DNA from 4 places in the Hafnia sp. CBA7124 genome. Region 3 is predicted to be linked to each of the others. Evidence: predicted binding sites of a transcription regulator. Region 3 holds the regulator's gene; each other region holds the start of a gene.
What was found. The regulator PurR, encoded in region 3, represses purine synthesis genes. The targets are predictions, from matches to a motif close to CANGCAAACGTTTGCNTG.
Positions count from the first base shown of each region.

Region 1: purE (5-(carboxyamino)imidazole ribonucleotide mutase) is a predicted target of PurR. The motif match lies at 1,788-1,805, and genes of this name have one in related genera.
Region 2: cvpA (colicin V production protein) is a predicted target of PurR. The motif match lies at 2,457-2,474, and genes of this name have one in related genera.
Region 4: tusA (sulfurtransferase TusA) is a predicted target of PurR. The motif match lies at 2,750-2,767, and genes of this name have one in related genera.

Region 1 is NZ_AP017469.1:1,093,647-1,098,189, forward strand. It holds gene CPY98_RS05075 (GGDEF domain-containing protein) at 1-50, shown strand, start outside; gene purK (5-(carboxyamino)imidazole ribonucleotide synthase) at 105-1,175, opposite strand; gene purE (5-(carboxyamino)imidazole ribonucleotide mutase) at 1,172-1,696, opposite strand; gene CPY98_RS05090 (GGDEF domain-containing protein) at 2,214-3,596, shown strand; gene dnaT (primosomal protein DnaT) at 3,810-4,373, shown strand; gene dnaC (DNA replication protein DnaC) at 4,394-4,543, shown strand, end outside.
Region 2 is NZ_AP017469.1:2,964,985-2,969,527, reverse strand. It holds gene folC (bifunctional tetrahydrofolate synthase/dihydrofolate synthase) at 151-1,425, shown strand; gene dedD (cell division protein DedD) at 1,441-2,253, shown strand; gene cvpA (colicin V production protein) at 2,532-3,047, shown strand; gene purF (amidophosphoribosyltransferase) at 3,069-4,543, shown strand, end outside.
Region 3 is NZ_AP017469.1:2,334,037-2,338,579, reverse strand. It holds gene CPY98_RS10755 (ABC transporter permease) at 1-1,213, opposite strand, end outside; gene purR (HTH-type transcriptional repressor PurR) at 1,217-2,242, opposite strand; gene CPY98_RS21110 (YnhF family membrane protein) at 2,597-2,686, shown strand; gene sodB (superoxide dismutase [Fe]) at 2,780-3,358, opposite strand; gene CPY98_RS10735 (C40 family peptidase) at 3,710-4,543, opposite strand, start outside.
Region 4 is NZ_AP017469.1:29,764-34,306, forward strand. It holds gene CPY98_RS00140 (N-acetyltransferase) at 1-383, shown strand, start outside; gene CPY98_RS00145 (OmpA family lipoprotein) at 593-1,252, shown strand; gene CPY98_RS00150 (LacI family DNA-binding transcriptional regulator) at 1,373-2,392, shown strand; gene tusA (sulfurtransferase TusA) at 2,393-2,644, opposite strand; gene CPY98_RS00160 (7-cyano-7-deazaguanine/7-aminomethyl-7-deazaguanine transporter) at 2,877-3,542, shown strand; gene CPY98_RS00165 (GNAT family N-acetyltransferase) at 3,619-4,077, shown strand; gene CPY98_RS00170 (DcrB family lipoprotein) at 4,172-4,543, shown strand, end outside.

The sequences.
Region 1 (4,543 bases), 1.2 Mb from region 3:
AAATAATGAGACGTGAGAATTCAGTGCCATTAAGGGTAATATATACTTAGTTCATCGCATGAAGTAAAAACGGAGCCTCTGGGCTCCGTTTTTGATGACCAGAATTAGGCGAGAAGTTTTTGCTGCGCCCAACGTAGTCCACTGTGATATTCCGCCGATAGCTGAGGCGTAAGATCATTTAACGCAGCGGCGAGAAGTGAAGCGTTAACGTCATTCAAATTGAGATGGCCGACCTTGCGCCCTGGACGTACTTCTTTATCGTACCAATGAAGATGTACTAACGGTTGCGCCATCCACTCATAGTTCAAGTCGGTGCCAATCAAATTAACCATGACTGACGGTGTACTGACTACAGGTGTTGGGAGTGGCAAATCCAGAATAGCGCGTAGGTGCAATTCAAACTGGCTTATCGATGCACCATTCTGCGTCCAGTGGCCGCTGTTATGAACGCGCGGCGCAAGCTCGTTAATCAGTAAACCGTCATCCACCACGAAGCACTCCATCGCCATCACGCCGACGTAACCAAGTTCATTCATGATAGCGCTGAGCATCTGCTCTGCTTGCTGCTGGAGCTGGGTATTTGGTTGAGGAAGGGCGACACTAGTTCGCAGAATGCCATCTTCATGTAGGTTGTGTGCTAACGGATAGAATACACAACGGCCATCATAGGCTCGTGCGCCCACTAATGACACTTCGCCTGAAAAGTTGATGCCTTGTTCAACGATACATTCACCGTAAGCATCTGTCGGTAATTCAGACTCATCACCGGGGCGAATTCGCCATTGACCACGACCGTCGTAGCCGCCGGTACGGCGCTTCACTATCGCGAATTGGCCAATATTGGCAAATACTTCCGGCCATTCGCGTGCTGAGGCTAATAGCTGCCACGGTGCGGTGGCTAAGTTCAGCTCATCCAGCAGCTGCTTTTGCGTTAAACGATCGGCTAGACGTGGAAAAATATCGCGGTTAACAAAACCATTGTGGCGAGCTAATTCTCGGGTCAGCGGGGTTTCTGGCCAGCGTTCAATTTCGGCCGTTATAACACCCTGCTGCCAAGGAACGGCTTCAGGATCAACGTCGAGTCCGACAGGAAAAACGGTGATCCCCAGCGGTTCACCCGCCTGACGTAGCATGCGACCAAGTTGGCCATTTCCTAAAACACAAACGGGCTTCATGCTTCCTCCCGTGGATCGGGATGCGCCAGCACTTCATCTGTTTGCGCCTGACGCCATGCAGCCATGCGACGCGCGAGCATCGGATCATGTAGCGCTAAAATTTGTGCAGCCAATAATCCTGCGTTTGCAGCGCCGGCTTTGCCAATAGCCAATGTCCCAACAGGAATACCGCGGGGCATTTGCACGATGGAATAGAGGCTGTCTACGCCGCTAAGCGCTGCGCTTTGCACGGGTACGCCGAGTACAGGAACTAATGTCTTGGCCGCCAGCATGCCAGGCAGATGAGCTGCGCCACCGGCACCGGCGATAATAACGTCAAACCCCCGTTCGCTGGCCTGTTCGGCAAAGCTAAAGAGTTTGTCAGGAGTTCGATGAGCGGAAACCACTTCTACATGGAACTTAACATCAAGCTGGGTCAAAACTTCGGCGGCAAACTGCATGGTGGCCCAATCGCTTTTGGAACCCATCACGATGGCAATTTTTGCCTCGGATAGGTTAGCCGGAACAACATTGGCTGACATTGATGGCAAGCTCCTGTTTAACGAACTAACTTTGGTAACTCAGCACCGCTGAGCAAGTAAAGAGGCGCGAAGTATATCACGTGTTTATAGTGACGAAAACGGTTGCGTGGCGTCGTCGGCGGTGAGTTTTGGCATCGTTCATGGCATTAAGAGCATCAACATTAAGTACGTAATGCTGTCTTTTTTGTATTGATTATAATCCTGAGGTATATTGTTATAATGGCTTGATTGAGTTTTAGTGGATAATAATACGGAGATATTGAACAGATTGTTAATCTTGTTTTAATTGGCTAGCTAGCCAAACAACAGTGTTATTTATTAATTTTAAGATATATAAGAATTCGATCTATAATAATGATGCTATATGTTTCATTAATAATGTGGCTGTAATTTGTAACGATTAGTTTAATTCATTGAATGTCTGTTTGTATAATGATATATATATCAATAAGTAAATTAAATTAACATGACAAATATAACCTAAGCTTAATAGCGGTTAGAGAACAGGATGTTCGCTATGTTAGAAAGAGAGAAAATATCATTTCTGGGTAAGGGCCATTTTTTGAGCGTGGCTTCCTTTTTATTATTGTTTTGTTTATTCGCTTTTTTTATCCGTTTTGGCGCTCATCGGGTTGATGTTCTACGATCCTTTTTCCCCGTTTCTACTGCTATTGTCTTTGTTTTACATCTGTTTTTAACTATTATTATATTGATACGATTTCATTTTAAAAATACACATTTGCATCTACTTACGATAGCAAGCGCTTATGGATTATCGAGTTTATTTCTTGCTAATAGTCTTTTTATATATCCAGGTGTTTTAATATCAGAATCTAATATTAATGAAAGCGCAAATGCTTTAGCCGTTGATTTCGTTATTCGTAGTTTTTCAATGGCGGTATTGTTTTTACTCTCTGTGCTTTTCTATATAAAAGGGAGATGTAATTACGTTAATAAGAGTAATGTGATAACGAGCTGTGCTGCAGTTATATTGATAGCAATTGGCTTTGCTGTTGTTATTATAAACCATAACAACATCTTACAGTTGCCGATAATTGAAACAGATGAACTTAACTATCGCCGCCTGTGGAGTTCTCATATTGGTAGCGCCTTAATCATTATTTGGGTAATAACGACATTCACAGTAGTTTTCTTTACTAAATTAGTTAATGGGTTCTGGTTCAGCCTGAGTCTCAGTTGTTTGGCTTTCCTTGGTAGCATCTTGCTAATGTGGCGCAGCGAATACGTTACCTCATTGGCTTGGTATGGTTCTCATTTGTTTGAGGTACTGGCTACGCTGTTTGTTGTTCTGGCGTTCATTTATGACATCTACAAGCTTTATCAAAAAGGGTTGGAAGATTATCTTGAATCCTATGAGAATTCTATCCGTGACTCTCTTACTCATTTATATGATCGGCGTTATTTCGACAATAAATTAGCTAGCCGAATTAAAAGAGCGTCGAAAGAATCACCGATTTCACTGTTTTTTATTGATATTGACCACTTTAAAAGTATTAACGATGGCTATGGTCACCCCGTTGGCGATAAAGTAATTCGGCGTGTTGCTGATACGATGGTGGCATCGGTGCGTAAAACGGATGTGGTCGCGCGCTATGGTGGCGAGGAGTTTGCCATTATTCTCAAAGGGTTAAACTCAAAGTTAGCGTCAAAAATTGCTGAGAATATCCGCAATCGTGTGTCAAAAGAGGTCCACGTGCATGCGGGGCCGGAAAAAGTTACCGTTAGCGTTGGCGTGTACACCATAACCGATCATCACCTCAGCGTAGATGAGAGCATATCTCGAGCCGATTCAGCTATGTATCAAGCTAAAAAAAGCGGGCGAGATCGTGTGGTGGTTTACTCTCATCCTGCTTCTGAGTTTGAGCACACAACTGCTTAACCTCCCTGTTAAGCATCAGGTATTCCACGTTTTCTCATCCGCTGGTGGGTTCATTCCTTCTCTCGTTCGATATAAGACTGATTTATACTGTATGGACTGGTAATATATCGCCAGATTGCTCTGGGCTAAAAATGCCTAGGGTGCAGGGTATTTGGGCGGTATGCACCATTGTTAGCTTTATCAGTTCACACTTCATCAGAGTAAAAAGAAAACATGTCTGTCAAAATTTTGGCCTCCTCCATTACGAGCTTAGATTCATTTAGCCGCGATCCAGCGACGGCATTAAAATCCGGCGATCGCGGAGTAATGACTGTGCTCGATAACAACATGCCAATTTTTTACGCCGTGACGCCTGAGAGAATGGCTGAGCTGTTGGCCATTGAGGAAGCGGCTGGCCGCGCAAATTCAGATGTCACTCTTGAAGAATCTCTGTTTAATGATGATTTTAGCCATGACGTTGCCGCGCCTGTCGCACAGAATATTCCAACGCCGTTAGGCAAATTTGTGATGTACGCTGGATGGCAGCCCGACGCTGACTTTTTGCGCATGGCGGCAATGTGGGGGTGCATTTTGACCTCACCGGTGACTCCAACCGAATTGGCCTCCTTTGTTGCCTATTGGCAGGCGGAGGGGAAAGCCTTCCATCATGTGCAATGGCAGCAGAAACTCGCACGCAGCGTGCAGCAAAATCGCATGAGCAACGGTGGTCAGCCAAAACGCGATATCAATGACATAGGCGAACAAGATTATTCCATCCCTAAAGGTTTCAGAGGTTAATGATGAAAGACGCCGCTAGCATGAACCTGATGCAGAGATTGAAGAAAATGATGCCTGCTCACGTTGAGCCAAAGTTTACCAACGCTGAGGAATGGCGTGTTTGGCAGGAAGAAGAAGGGCGTAAACGCTCAGAAGCCATTTCGCGTGAGAATCAGGCAATGAAAATGCAG
Region 2 (4,543 bases), 630 kb from region 3:
CTTTGCGTGATGTATCTAGGGAAAATAGCTTAGCCGATGTGTATGCAGCCTGTCGTCATACGGGTATAGCAGTCTTATATCATAGCCCCATTCGGGGCTTTGTTGACTTCTTGAACCGGTTTGAACGGGACTCATGAACGATCAATGACTATGAACAATCTCCCAATCCCCCAAGCCACCTCGACCTTGAACGAATGGCTGCATTATCTAGAACACCTGCACAGTAAAACGATTGAGCTAGGACTGGATCGCGTCAAACGCGTCGCTGAAAATCTCGACCTGCTCAAACCTGCGCCTACCGTATTTACCGTTGCCGGTACCAATGGCAAAGGCACCACCTGCCGAACCTTAGAATCTATCCTGATAGCCGCCGGCTTTCGTGTGGGCGTATACAGCTCCCCGCATCTGCTGCGCTACACCGAGCGGGTACGCATTCAGGGCGAAGAACTCAGTGAAGCTGACCACTGTCGCTCGTTTGCGACCTTAGAAGCAGGGCGCGGCGATATCTCTCTGACCTATTTCGAATATGGCACGCTTTCGGCCTTGCAGCTGTTTAAACAGTCAGCGCTGGACGTGGTGATCTTGGAAGTCGGCCTCGGTGGTCGTTTAGATGCCACAAACATTGTTGACCCGAGCGTAGCGATGGTGACCAGTATCGCGCTGGACCATACCGACTGGCTGGGGCCAGATCGTGAAAGTATTGGGCGTGAAAAAGCCGGTATTTTCCGTGCCGGTATTCCGGCGATTGTGGGCGAGCCTGATATGCCGCTGACCATTGCTGAGGTTGCCGCAGAAAAGGGTGCGCAGCTTTATCGCCGTGGTCACGACTGGAACTTCAGCGCTACCCAACACGACTGGCAATGGCAGGATGCAGACACCACGTGGTCGCATCTTCCACTACCGAAAGTACCATTGCCTAATGCCGCTACCGCGCTGGCTGCGCTGCGTCATTGTGATCTTAAAGTCGATGAAGCGGCGATTCGCCAAGGGCTTGAAACCGCACAGTTACCTGGCCGATTCCAAATTGTCAGCGAGCAGCCTTTGCTGATTTTGGATGTGGCACATAACCCTCATGCGGCAGGTTATTTAGCGGGCCGTTTGCAGCAGTTGTTAGAACAGCGCCCGGCTACGCAGCCACGGCGCGTACGTGCCGTTGTGGGAATGTTGGAAGATAAAGATATTGCGGGCACGCTGGCATGTTTAAAACCGCTGATCGATGATTGGTACTGTGCGCCGCTGGAAGGGCCGCGTGGTGCACCAGCAGAGCGTTTGGCTGAACATCTGGATGAACCAAACGTGTTTACCGACGTCGAAAGTGCATGGCGAAAAGCGATGCTCGATGCAGCTCCGCAGGATATCGTGATTGTTTGTGGCTCATTCCATACCGTTGCGCATGTTATGGCGGTATTAGAAAAGCATCATTAGAAACGGAGAGAGCGAGTGGCAAGTAAGTTTCAGAATCGACTGGTTGGCACGGTCATTATCGTTGCGCTGGGCGTAATCGTTTTGCCCGGACTGTTAGACGGGCAGAAAAAACATTATCAGGATGAGTTTGCTGCTATTCCGCTGGTGCCAAAGCCAGGTGAGGATGATCCTACTGACGTTATTCCTCCGGTAACTCAGCCGCTGAGTGAAACGCCTCAGATACCGCAGGAAGGCGCGAATGCTCAGACGCCGATGGATAATGGCAATGTGCCGACTCAAGACCGTGAAGGCGCAAGCACGGCGGTTTCGCCTAATACCCACCAAGGGCGTGGAGATATGGTTGAGCTGAAGCCGGTTGAAAGTAAACCGGTGGAAAATAAACCTGTTGAACAGCCAAAACCGGTGAAGAAACCTGTTGAGAAGCCAAAGCCAGTCGAACCGCCGAAAATGGTAGAAGCGAAGCCTAAACCGGTCGAGAAACCCGTTGAACAGCCGAAGCCGGTTGAGCAACCAAAACCGGTCGAACAGCCTAAGCCAGTAGAGCAAGCCAAGCCAGCTGCGGTGCCGGAGGAAAAAGCACCGGCGGGACAAGCATATGTGGTACAGCTGGGGGCATTACGTAATGCGTCTAAAGCGAGCGAGATTGTGGCTAAGCTGCGGTTGTCTGGTTACCGTGCTTATACGGTGCCGGCGTCGCCGGTTCAGGGCGAAATCACTCGTCTGTTTGTAGGGCCAGATGCCTCTAAACAAAAACTACAGTCTGCTTTACCTGAACTTAATAGCATTAGTGGCTTGAATGGTCAGGTGCGCAGCTATAGCGGCAAATAGCGGTTAATAGGCGTTCAGAACGTCAATTCATCTAAACAATGAATTGTGTTCGATTTTACAGCAGCTTTGTTCCCAGCAATGAGAGCAGGGCTGTTGTTCTATTTGGATTGATACATTTGGGCGTTGGTTTAGCCGAGGATACTGGCTGAATCTGTGTCAAATTTTTATGAGAATAAAATTTGCGAACAGGAAGGGAAATCCTCTACGCAAACGTTTTCTTTTTCTGTTAGAATTCGCCGCGAACTGGATGCCGAGGCAATTCTTGAATTGGAATAGTCATGGTTTGGATTGATTGGGTCATTATTGGCATCATCGGATTTTCGGCGTTAGTGAGCCTGATCCGAGGATTTGTGCGAGAAGCGTTGTCACTGGTTACGTGGGGGGCAGCATTCTTTGTCGCCAGCCATTTCTACACCTATCTCGCTGTCTACTTCACTCGTTTCGAAGATGCGCTGGTGCGTAACGGCATCGCGATTGCAATCCTATTCGTTGCAACGTTGATTGTCGGCGCCATTGTTAACTATGTGATTGGTTCGCTGGTAGAGCGAACCGGATTGAGCGGAACCGACCGCGTGCTGGGCATCTGTTTTGGTGCGCTGCGTGGGGTGCTGATTGTTTCAGCGATTCTGTTCTTTTTGGATACCTTTACCTCGATGGCACAAAGTGCTGACTGGAAACAGTCACAGCTCATCCCACAGTTCAGTTATATCATCAGGTGGTTCTTTGACTACCTGCAGAGCACGTCGAGTTTCATACCGGAGCATTTGCCTTCTATTCCGCTCCCGCTCCGGTAACGCTGATGAGGAAATGACAACATGTGCGGTATTGTCGGTATCGCCGGTTTTACACCGGTAAACCAGTCGATTTATGATGCGTTAATGGTGCTTCAGCACCGTGGACAAGATGCCGCAGGCATTGTCACTATTGATGCCAATAATGGCTTCCGTTTGCGTAAGGCGAACGGTTTGGTGAAAGATGTTTTTGAAGCACGGCATATGTTACGCCTGCAGGGCAATATGGGTATCGGCCACGTGCGTTATCCAACGGCAGGCAGCTCCAGCGCATCCGAGGCGCAGCCGTTTTATGTCAACTCCCCATTCGGTATTACTTTGGCGCACAATGGTAATCTGACCAACGCGCACGAACTTAAGCAGAAACTGTTTGAGCGTGCGCGTCGCCACGTCAATACCACGTCTGATTCTGAAATTCTGCTGAATATCTTTGCTCACGAGCTGGATCGTTTTGACCACTATCCGCTGGAGTCCGATAACGTGTTTGCTGCCGTGGCGGCGACGCACCAGCAGATCCGCGGAGCTTACGCCTGCGTGCTGATGATCATCGGTCACGGTATGGTTGCTTTCCGCGATCCTAACGGCATTCGTCCCTTGGTGATTGGTAAGCGTGATTTAGAAGATGGCCGTGTTGAGTACATGGTGGCTTCTGAGAGCGTAGCTTTGGATACCTTGGGCTTTGAGTTCATCCGTGACGTGGCGCCGGGTGAAGCGATTTATGTCACTGAAAAAGGGCAGCTGTTTACCCGCCAGTGTGCAGATAATCCGAAGAGTAATCCCTGCCTGTTTGAGTACGTTTATTTTGCTCGCCCAGACTCCTTTATCGACAAAATTTCTGTCTACAGCGCTCGTGTGCGCATGGGGCAGAAATTAGGCGCGAAAATCGCCCGTGAGTGGGAAGATCTGGACATCGACGTGGTGATTCCCATTCCTGAAACGTCGTGTGATATCGCGTTGGAGATTGCACGTATTCTGGATAAGCCATATCGCCAAGGGTTTGTAAAAAACCGCTACGTAGGGCGTACGTTTATCATGCCGGGTCAGCAGGAGCGCCGCAAATCTGTGCGCCGCAAACTGAATGCGAACCGCGCAGAGTTCCGTGATAAAAACGTGCTTTTGGTTGATGACTCGATCGTGCGCGGCACCACATCACAGCAAATTATGGAAATGGCGCGTGAAGCAGGGGCGAAAAAAGTTTATTTAGCTTCTGCTGCACCTGAAATCCGTTTCCCTAACGTGTACGGCATTGATATGCCAAATGCGAATGAGCTGATTGCGCATGGCCGCGAAGTGAATGAAATTGCCAAAATCATCGGTGCTGATGGTTTGATTTTCCAAGATCTCGACGATCTGATCGAAGCAGTACGTGAAGAAAATCCCGATATCGAACAGTTTGAATGCTCGGTATTTAACGGGATTTACGTGACGAAAGATGTGGATCAGGGCTATCTGGATTACCTGCAGTCCCTGCGCAGCGATGATGCAAAAGCGATGCGCGG
Region 3 (4,543 bases):
TGTGCTGCAAGCCGAAAATTAGGCTGATTTGTGGAGTCAACAGCGGGGCGAGCAGAAACCATGAGTTTGTATTTCTACGCGTATAAAATTGCCATTCCAAAAAACCAACGCACAGAAGTAAACCTAACAGATTCGCCACACTCGCAATGAGCAGACTATTTATGATCGGAGTACTAAGCTGATGAACGCTGGTAAGCCAATAATCATAGCTCCACTGTAGTGGAAAAGAAGACGAGAAAGGCCAACGCCATGCAACCGACCACACGAAGAGTACCGCATAGGCGCCCAGCGTTAACACAATACCCATTGCCCAGAGTGGGGTAAGCGGCATGCGCCACGTGCTGCGCCTTTGTCCATAAGCGTTGCGGCAATATGTTAACCAGCTCTTTTCAGCATATCGCCACGCACCAAAGCTGGCTAATGTGATAACAATAAGTAGCAGCGTACCAGCAGCGGCTAAAGATTGATGCCCCATCGAGGGTTCGCTTATCCATTGCCAAACTAACAACGCCAAGGTTGTGGGCTGCTGTGGCCCCAATAGAATCGCAATATCTACGGTGGATAGGCCAAAGGCGAGCACACAAAACAACGGCAAACGCAGAGCCACAAGTATTTGCGGAACTAATAGCAACCACCAGGCTTTCTCACTGTGGTAACCCAATGCGTTAGCAGCCTGCATCTGGCGAGCGACATCAATTCGACCCGCGATGTTAAACGCCATCAAAAATAAAAAAGGTGTCTCTTTGATCACCAATAAAAGAATTAAGGATAGGGCATAAGGGTCATTGACGATTGGCCAATCTGGCGGGCGCACAAAACCCGTAAATGTTGGGGATATAAGCCTGAGTAGCCAACCTGAGGGGGATAACAGCAGTATGAGACCGGTCGCCAGTGCAATATGCGGCATGGCTAAAATCGCACTCGAAATAGCGCGAGCGGTGCAGCTGGCGCGCTGTATAACCTGACTGCAAAGCGCTAATGCCAACCAAAGTGATATTAACGTCGCGGCGATTGCACTCCATAAGCTCAGGCCAACTGAGCGCATCAAACCTGGCCATTGGAGTAAAAGCGTCCACGGCTGGATGAAGGTGTTGAAAGAGGAAATGTCAGACAGCGGCTGAGTCAGTGCCAAGAGCGCTGCCAATATTGGCAACGCTCCTGCTATGAACAGCCCAACGGGGAACAGCGCTAAAAGAAAAGGGCTGTTCTTCATCACTTAGCGGCGATAGTCCAGATATGGGCCATCGGCAACGGAGCGGCGTTCCACCAGTTTTGGATGCACCTCGATCGTTTGAGAATCTTCACGCTTGCTCACGATACGGTCGAGTAGCATGTCAAAGGCCATTGAGCCCAAACGCTCTTTCGGCTGATGGATGGTGGTCAACGCTGGTGAGAAGTAGCGGGCGTTGCGCACGTTATCATAACCGATCACCGATATATCCTGCGGTACACGCAAGCCCATCTCATCGGCGGCACATATTGCGCCCATCGCCATGATGTCCCCACCCACAAAGACCGCCGTTGGGCGATTTTTTTGCGACAGAATTTGATGCATGGCTTTGTAACCGGATTCTGGCTCGAAATCGCCTTCTACCATCCACTCATCACGAGCGGGAATGTTGGCTTCTTGTAGGGCTTTCAGGAAGCCGCGTAGGCGACCTCCGCCGGTGTTACGAGAAAGCTGACCGGTAATCGCCCCAATATCACGATGACCACGTTCAATTAAATAGCGGCCGGCTAAATAGCCACCTTCGAACGCATTATCCTGAATGGCATCGGTAAAATCACTGCGTTGTGTCCCCCAGTCCATCACCACCATTGGAATATTGCGGTAGTCCTCAAGGGTTTGCAGCAGATTTTCTGGGTATTCAGAACACATCACTAATAATCCATCGACGCGTTTTTGCGCCAGCATCGCTAAATAAGCTTTTTGCTTTTCAGGGTTGTTGTGAGAGTTACATAAAATGAGCGTATAGCCTTGGCTGTAGCAGGCGTTTTCAACGGCCTCAATGACCTCAGCAAAATAGGGCGCCTCGCTGGACGTCGCCAGCAAACCGATCGATTTGGTGTGGTTAACTTTCAGGCTACGGGCGACGGCGCTGGGAGAGTAGTGCAATTCTTTAATTGCTTCCCAAACCGCGGTCTTGGTCTCTTCTGCGACAAAACGCGTCTTATTAATAACGTGAGACACTGTCGTGGTTGAAACGCCCGCGCGTTTTGCCACATCTTTAATCGTTGCCATGAAACAGATGACTCCTAAGCTAATGTAACTATGACATAGCTATTGTGTTAATCGTTTGCTTACGTACATCAAAATACACTGATTACAATCGCATCAAAGAGAGGAATATGCGGATATATCAAGCGCCAGCCTATTCTTTTACGTTATGAAAGCTGATACGTAGCAGTAAACCGTAAATTTTGGCCTATAAAATGCAAAAGGGGAAGTCAAAATTGTGTGTTAACAGAAAGAATAATCGAAAGTTTTACTGCGTGCGATCCCATTTAAGGTATGTGAAAATGATTTCACACACTTTCTGCAAGTGTTTATGTATAATCAAAATTGATCTGATAACGAAATGCGGGAGAAGAAGAAATGGAAACCGATCTGAAATATTCTCTAATGACAACGGTCGCAGCACTGGCTGTGATTGTTATCTTTAGTTTTGTTGCTGCGCTACATTGATTTATCGCTAAGTTTTTTATCGATAGCCATTAACATGGCTAAAACAAAAGGCGGTCAGTTGACCGCCTTTTTCATGTACGTCACTCAGCAAACTTATGCCAAGTTTTTCGCCACGAATTCCCAGTTTACCAGAGCCCAGAAGTTCTCCAGATATTTAGGACGCGCGTTGCGATAGTCGATGTAGTAGGCGTGTTCCCAAACGTCCACGGTCAGCAGTGGTTTGTCACCGTTGGTCAGTGGAGTTGCAGCGTTTGAGGTGTTTACAATCGCCAAAGAACCGTCTGCTTTTTTAACCAGCCAAGTCCAACCAGAACCGAAGTTGCCAATGGCAGATTTAGTCAGTTCTTCTTTGAATGCATCAAATGAACCAAACGCTTTGTTAATGGCTTCAGCCACGGCGCCAGTTGGTGCGTTGCCACCTTTTGGTGACAGGCAATGCCAGTAGAAGGTGTGGTTCCAAACCTGAGCAGCGTTGTTGAAGATACCGCCAGTAGAGGTCTTGATGATCTCTTCCAGTGATTTACCTTCGAACTCAGTGCCTTTGATCAGGTTGTTCAGGTTTACCACATAGGTATTGTGATGCTTACCGTAGTGGTATTCCAAGGTTTCTGCGGAGATGTGCGGTTCGAGTGCGTTTTTTTCGTATGGTAATGCAGGTAATTCAAAAGACATTGCTCTCTCCTATTATTGCTCTATTTTGCAATGAAACAGTTACACGTAAGTGTTTTATGTTTCATGCATCACACCAACGTTAATGTCAGTGAGCGGGTTTTTAAAATTGAAACGATCTTGTTGTGCTCTTGTTATGGGGATCGATTTTAGCAAGTTTTGAATCTAATAACAGGCAAAATTTTTGTTTTTGGTTATCAATTGGCGATTTGTGCACCATTCGTTCAAAACGGCCACAGAACATAAAATAAGGGGAGGGGATAATACAAAGATGGGGTAAATCTAAATGATAGGGATTATCACAAAATGCAATGAATCCCTACCATAAGTCTGTTTAACAATGATCTTCTGCTATTAACGAATCGTTTTTGGCGTCATCACGCGGCGAGCGCCAACGTAGTGTCCTTGCCAATAATCGTTATCTAAATAGCTGATCCGAATTTGTTCGCCGGTGCGAGGTGACTGAATGAATTTTCCCTCACCCATATAAACACCCACATGGTCGGCGGCACCCCGATTATTAATACGGAAGAAGACCAAGTCGCCTTTTTGTAGCTCTGTTTTTTTCACCGGAGCCGCATCACGCAGATGATACATTTCATTGGCGGTACGAGGGATCTTGATGCTCAGTAAATCCTGATAGGCGTAATAAACCAATCCACTGCAATCGAAGCCTGTGCTTGGTGACGCACCACCCCAACGATACGGTTTTCCTACCTGATTCATCAGCTTATTCATCGCCGTTTGCTTAGCATGCTGGTAACGCTTTTTATGCTGAGGACTCAGACGAATGGGTTTGCCATCAACGATTTCAATATTGTTTTGATTCAGCTTGAGCTTGGCTAATTCACCTTTGCTGCTTCTGCCATGGCTATTCAATTCACCGCGCTGGCGGCCATAGGTTTTTTTATTACTTACGCGAGCCAACGTAGCGGTGGAATGTGAGCCGCTTTTCTTGGCGCTGGATTTTGTCTTAGGGTTAGAAATAGATGCTAGTACCGCTTTATCTATTTTTTTGCTATTTGCTTTATTGCGCGCGACTTCTCTATTTTTGGCAAACTTAGTAGCGAGAGCGCTAGGCTGAGTTGTCGCTGATTTTTTAGTCGTTTTGCTCTTTTGTTCTAACGATTTTTTATTTTTGGCTGTCGTTGTAGGCGTCGCTGTTTTTTCTTTTTTGCTGGTAGCTGG
Region 4 (4,543 bases), 2.3 Mb from region 3:
CGCACCCGTTTATTTCTGCGCAGTATTGGCGTGAAAGCGAAGTCGTGGTGCGTGATACCTATTTACCGAATGCGCTGACGTGGGTGGCAGAAGATAAGGGTGAAATCATAGGGTTTATCAGCGTGCTTGAGCAGCAGTTTATTGGCGCTTTATTCGTGGATAAACGCTATCACGGCAAAGGTGTTGGGCAGTTGCTGATGATGCATGTGAAGATGATTTTTCCACAGCTGATGCTCGAGGTGTATCTGGAGAATCACCGCGCACTACGTTTTTATCAGCATGAGGGGTTTCAGACTCAAGATACCCAGTTCAATGAGGACACCCAGCACCAAACGGCAATAATGTTGTGGGAGAAAACCCCTGGCGCTTGGCTTGAAGATTAAACAAATCCTGCTATTTGGCGCGTATTTGTCTAATTTATTGGAATTTTAGGAATTGTGACCATTATTTTTTAATGGGAATTTGCTGAAATGCCACCGCCGTAGATCCCGATTCACGGTTTTGGGCACGATTTTTTTTGGGTCAGTGGATTACTGGCCTGTTACAGCAAATATCTTGAGCGATTACGCTCTGTGCAAGATGAGGTTCCATAATGAGTAAAAGCCGTTTCTGTATTGCTGGCGCAGTATGCGCTGCGCTGCTGCTGTCTGGTTGTACAACTAACCCTTATACCGGTGAATCCGAAGCGGGGAAATCGGGTGTGGGCGCAGGTTTAGGTGCGCTGGTTGGTGCTGGCGTGGGGGTTCTGTCCTCTTCTAAGCACGATCGCGGCAAAGGCGCTCTAATTGGTGCGGCAGCTGGCGCGGCGTTAGGCGGTGGTGCCGGTTACTATATGGACGTTCAAGAGTCAAAACTGCGTGACAAAATGCGTGGTACCGGCGTGAGCGTAACGCGTCAAGGCGACAACATTGTGCTGAATATGCCAAATAATGTCACCTTCGACTCCAGCAGCAGCACCTTGAAACCAGCCGGTGCCAATACCCTGACCGGCGTGGCAATGGTTTTAAAAGAGTATCCTAAGACCGCGGTTAACGTGGTGGGCTACACCGATAGTACCGGTAGCCAAGATCTGAATATGCGTCTTTCTCAGCAGCGTGCCGACAGCGTCGCAAGTTCTCTGATTGTTCAGGGCGTTGAAGCCAGCCGCGTTCGTACTCAGGGCATGGGCCCAGCAAACCCAATCGCGTCAAATAGCACGACAGAAGGCAAAGCTCAGAACCGTCGTGTTGAAATTACACTAAGCCCGATGTAATTCATCTCTTCTTTTAGCCTCCTGCTTTGCCTGAGGAGGCTATTTCCTCAACCTTATCTCATCAGTTCCCCTGTGGTTATGCTAAATTTGCCTATCCGTTGAATTTCAGAGGAACACGTCGTGAGCAGTCAGGGAATCCGCGCCACCATCAGTGATGTCGCTAAGGCCGCTAAAACCGGTAAAACGAGCGTTTCGCGCTATTTAAATGGCGAACAACACCTGCTGTCCGACGATCTCAAACAGCGCATCGAACAAGCCATACAACGCCTTAATTACCGCCCAAGTCAGATGGCTCGCAGCTTAAAAGGCGGGCAAACTCGCCTTATCGGCATGATTATCGCTGATATCACCAATCCCTATTCTGTAGATGTTTTGCGCGGCGTAGAAGAAGCCTGCCGTGTGCAAGGTTTTACGTTGCTGGTGTGTAACACCAACAACGAAATCAATCAGGAGCAGCACTACCTTGAGCTGTTAAGTAGCTATCGCGTTGAGGGTTTAGTAGTTAATGCGGTGGGGATGCGTGAAGAGGCGTTATCCAAGCTACAACAGTCTTTGCTGCCAATGGTGCTGATTGATCGAAAAATACCCGACTTCTCCTGCGATATGGTGGGATTAGACAATCATCGCGCTGCCACAGAAGCGACTCGGCATTTAATTGAGCAGGGTTTTGAAGCGGTGATGTTTTTAAGTGAACCACTGGGGTTGGTTAATACTCGGCTTGAGCGTTTGCATGCTTTTCAAAACACGATGGCAGAATGCCCTGAGCTGATCGCCTGCCATGCCGAAGTTGTGCTTAACAAAGGTGAACTTCTGGATCAGGCATTGAGCCAGTTTTGTCATCAGCATCGTGGTATGCGTAAAGCCGTAATGTCTGCCAACGGTGCACTAACCCTTCAGGTGGCTCGCTCCCTGCGTCGTTTAGGCCTTAATTGGGGCAGCGATATTGGTTTGCTTGGCTTTGATGAACTGGAGTGGGCGGAGCTGGCAGGGGCGGGGATTACCACGCTTAAGCAGCCGACCTATCAGATCGGCTACGCTGCGCTTGAGCTATTAGTGAACCGCATTCAAGGCGACGAACAGCCTACCGTTGAGCAAAAATATCCGGGCGAGCTTATCGTGCGGGGCTCCACGTTGCGTTAATTAGGCGGGAGTCCCTTTGCGTAACAAATAGCGATAGGGTGCTTGCTCGGTTTCTTGCGCGATCAGTTGATGATCCATAAAACGACAGAAACCCGGAATATCACGGGTGGTTGCTGGATCATCCGCGATAATCAGCAGCGTTTGTCCATCATCCATATGGCGCACGGTTTTACGCACCATCATCACAGGCTCAGGGCAGCGAAGCCCAAGTGCATCCAGCGTTTTATCGGGATTAGCGAAAAGGTCGGTCATGGTTTTTCTCTGAAGGCCGATTTGCGCAATCGTACTGGCGAAGGGCTACGGCTGAGTGAAGTTTAAAACGCCCCTAGTTTACCTGCTGGAAAATAGTCTGCAAGGGACGTGAACGTTTGCGTTAAAATTAACCATTGCATGTGGAAATTATCGCGGTATCATCCGTGCCGCATCTCAGATACACACATTTTTTATTGGGTTCCCTCACCCCAATCTCCAAAAAGGCCAAAATATGTTTGATTTTACTCCGCAACAGCGGATGAAAGCCCTTTGCTGGCTTTCTGTTTTTCACGTTCTGATTATTACGTCCAGTAACTACTTGGTGCAGTTACCGATCTCGATTTTCGGTTTTCACACCACGTGGGGCGCATTTACTTTCCCGTTTATTTTCTTGGCAACAGACCTCACCGTCCGTGTGTTTGGCGCGCCTTTGGCTCGTCGAATTATTCTGGCAGTTATGGCGCCTGCGCTGCTGATTTCATATTGTATTTCAGCGCTGTTCTTTCAGGGCGAGTGGCAGGGTTTTGCCGCGTTGGGCGAGTTTAATGTGATGGTGGCGCGTATCGCGACCGCAAGTTTCATGGCCTATGTTCTTGGGCAGATCCTTGACGTGCATGTCTTTAACCGCCTGCGTCAGCGTAGCGCGTGGTGGGTAGCTCCGACGGCTTCAACGCTGTTTGGTAATATCAGCGATACCTTGGCGTTCTTCTTTATCGCGTTTTACCACAGCACAGACCCCTTCATGGCCGCGAACTGGGTTGAGATCGCGCTGGTAGACTACACGTTTAAATTGCTGATCAGCCTGATTTTCTTCCTGCCAATGTACGGCGTTATGCTCAACGTGGTTCTGAAGTATCTCTCAGCTAATCGCCAAGATCCGCATCCACAGCTGAATTAAAAAACGTATCGCGATGCCGAGAAGCGCTTTTTCTCGGTATCGTATATGCTGATGTCCCTGAGCTTCGGAGGATGTCATGCCCGCAATTAACGTCAAATACGCCACCGTTGAAGATGTTCACCATCTTTATAACTTACTGCCCGAATTCTCCGTGTTACATAGCCTGCAAGATTTAATTAACCGACTGAATAATAAAGAAACTTGTATATTGGTCGCCTATAAAAATGAAAAACCTGTTGGTTTTAAGTTGGGTTATGCGCTTAGTGACACCACTTTCTATAGTTGGTTAGGTGGTGTACTTCCTCACTCTCGCCGCGACGGAATAGCCCAAGTCCTATTGCATACACAGGAAGATTGGGCTTTAAATCATGGGTATCAGCGTATTGAAGTGAAAACCAGAAACTGTTTTCCAGCTATGCTGATAATGCTCATAAAAAATGGCTACCAGTTATCTGAGCTAGAAGTAGCTGACAACATAGCCGATAACCGAGTCCGACTGGTGAAGTGTCTGACGCACGGAACCAATGATAAGTAGCGAAGCTACAATATGTTACTTGCATTTAGTGCACCGATAAGGTGCGATACGTTTATTGGTCAATCGAGACGTTAGGACAATAGAAGGAATTACCATGCGTAATTTAGTGAAGTTTATGGGAGTGGGGTTGCTCGTGGCAGGACTTGCCGCGTGTGATGGCCAGTCAACTGATAACACCACCTCTGCGGCCAAAGGATCTACGTCGGTAGAAGCTAGCGTACCTGCCGGAGAGAACATTAGCCTGCTCAATGGAAAAGTGACCTTTACGCTGCCGGCTGGCTTAACTGACCAAAGCGGTAAGCTAGGCTCTCAATCAAACAGCATGCATGTTTACGCGAATAAGAGCGGTCAGCAGGCGATCATTGTGATTATGGCTCCGTTACCGGCAGACAGCCTGAGCACATTGAGTGGTCGTTTGGTTGAACAACAGAAATCTCGTGATCCAAGCCTGAACGTGCTTTCCGAT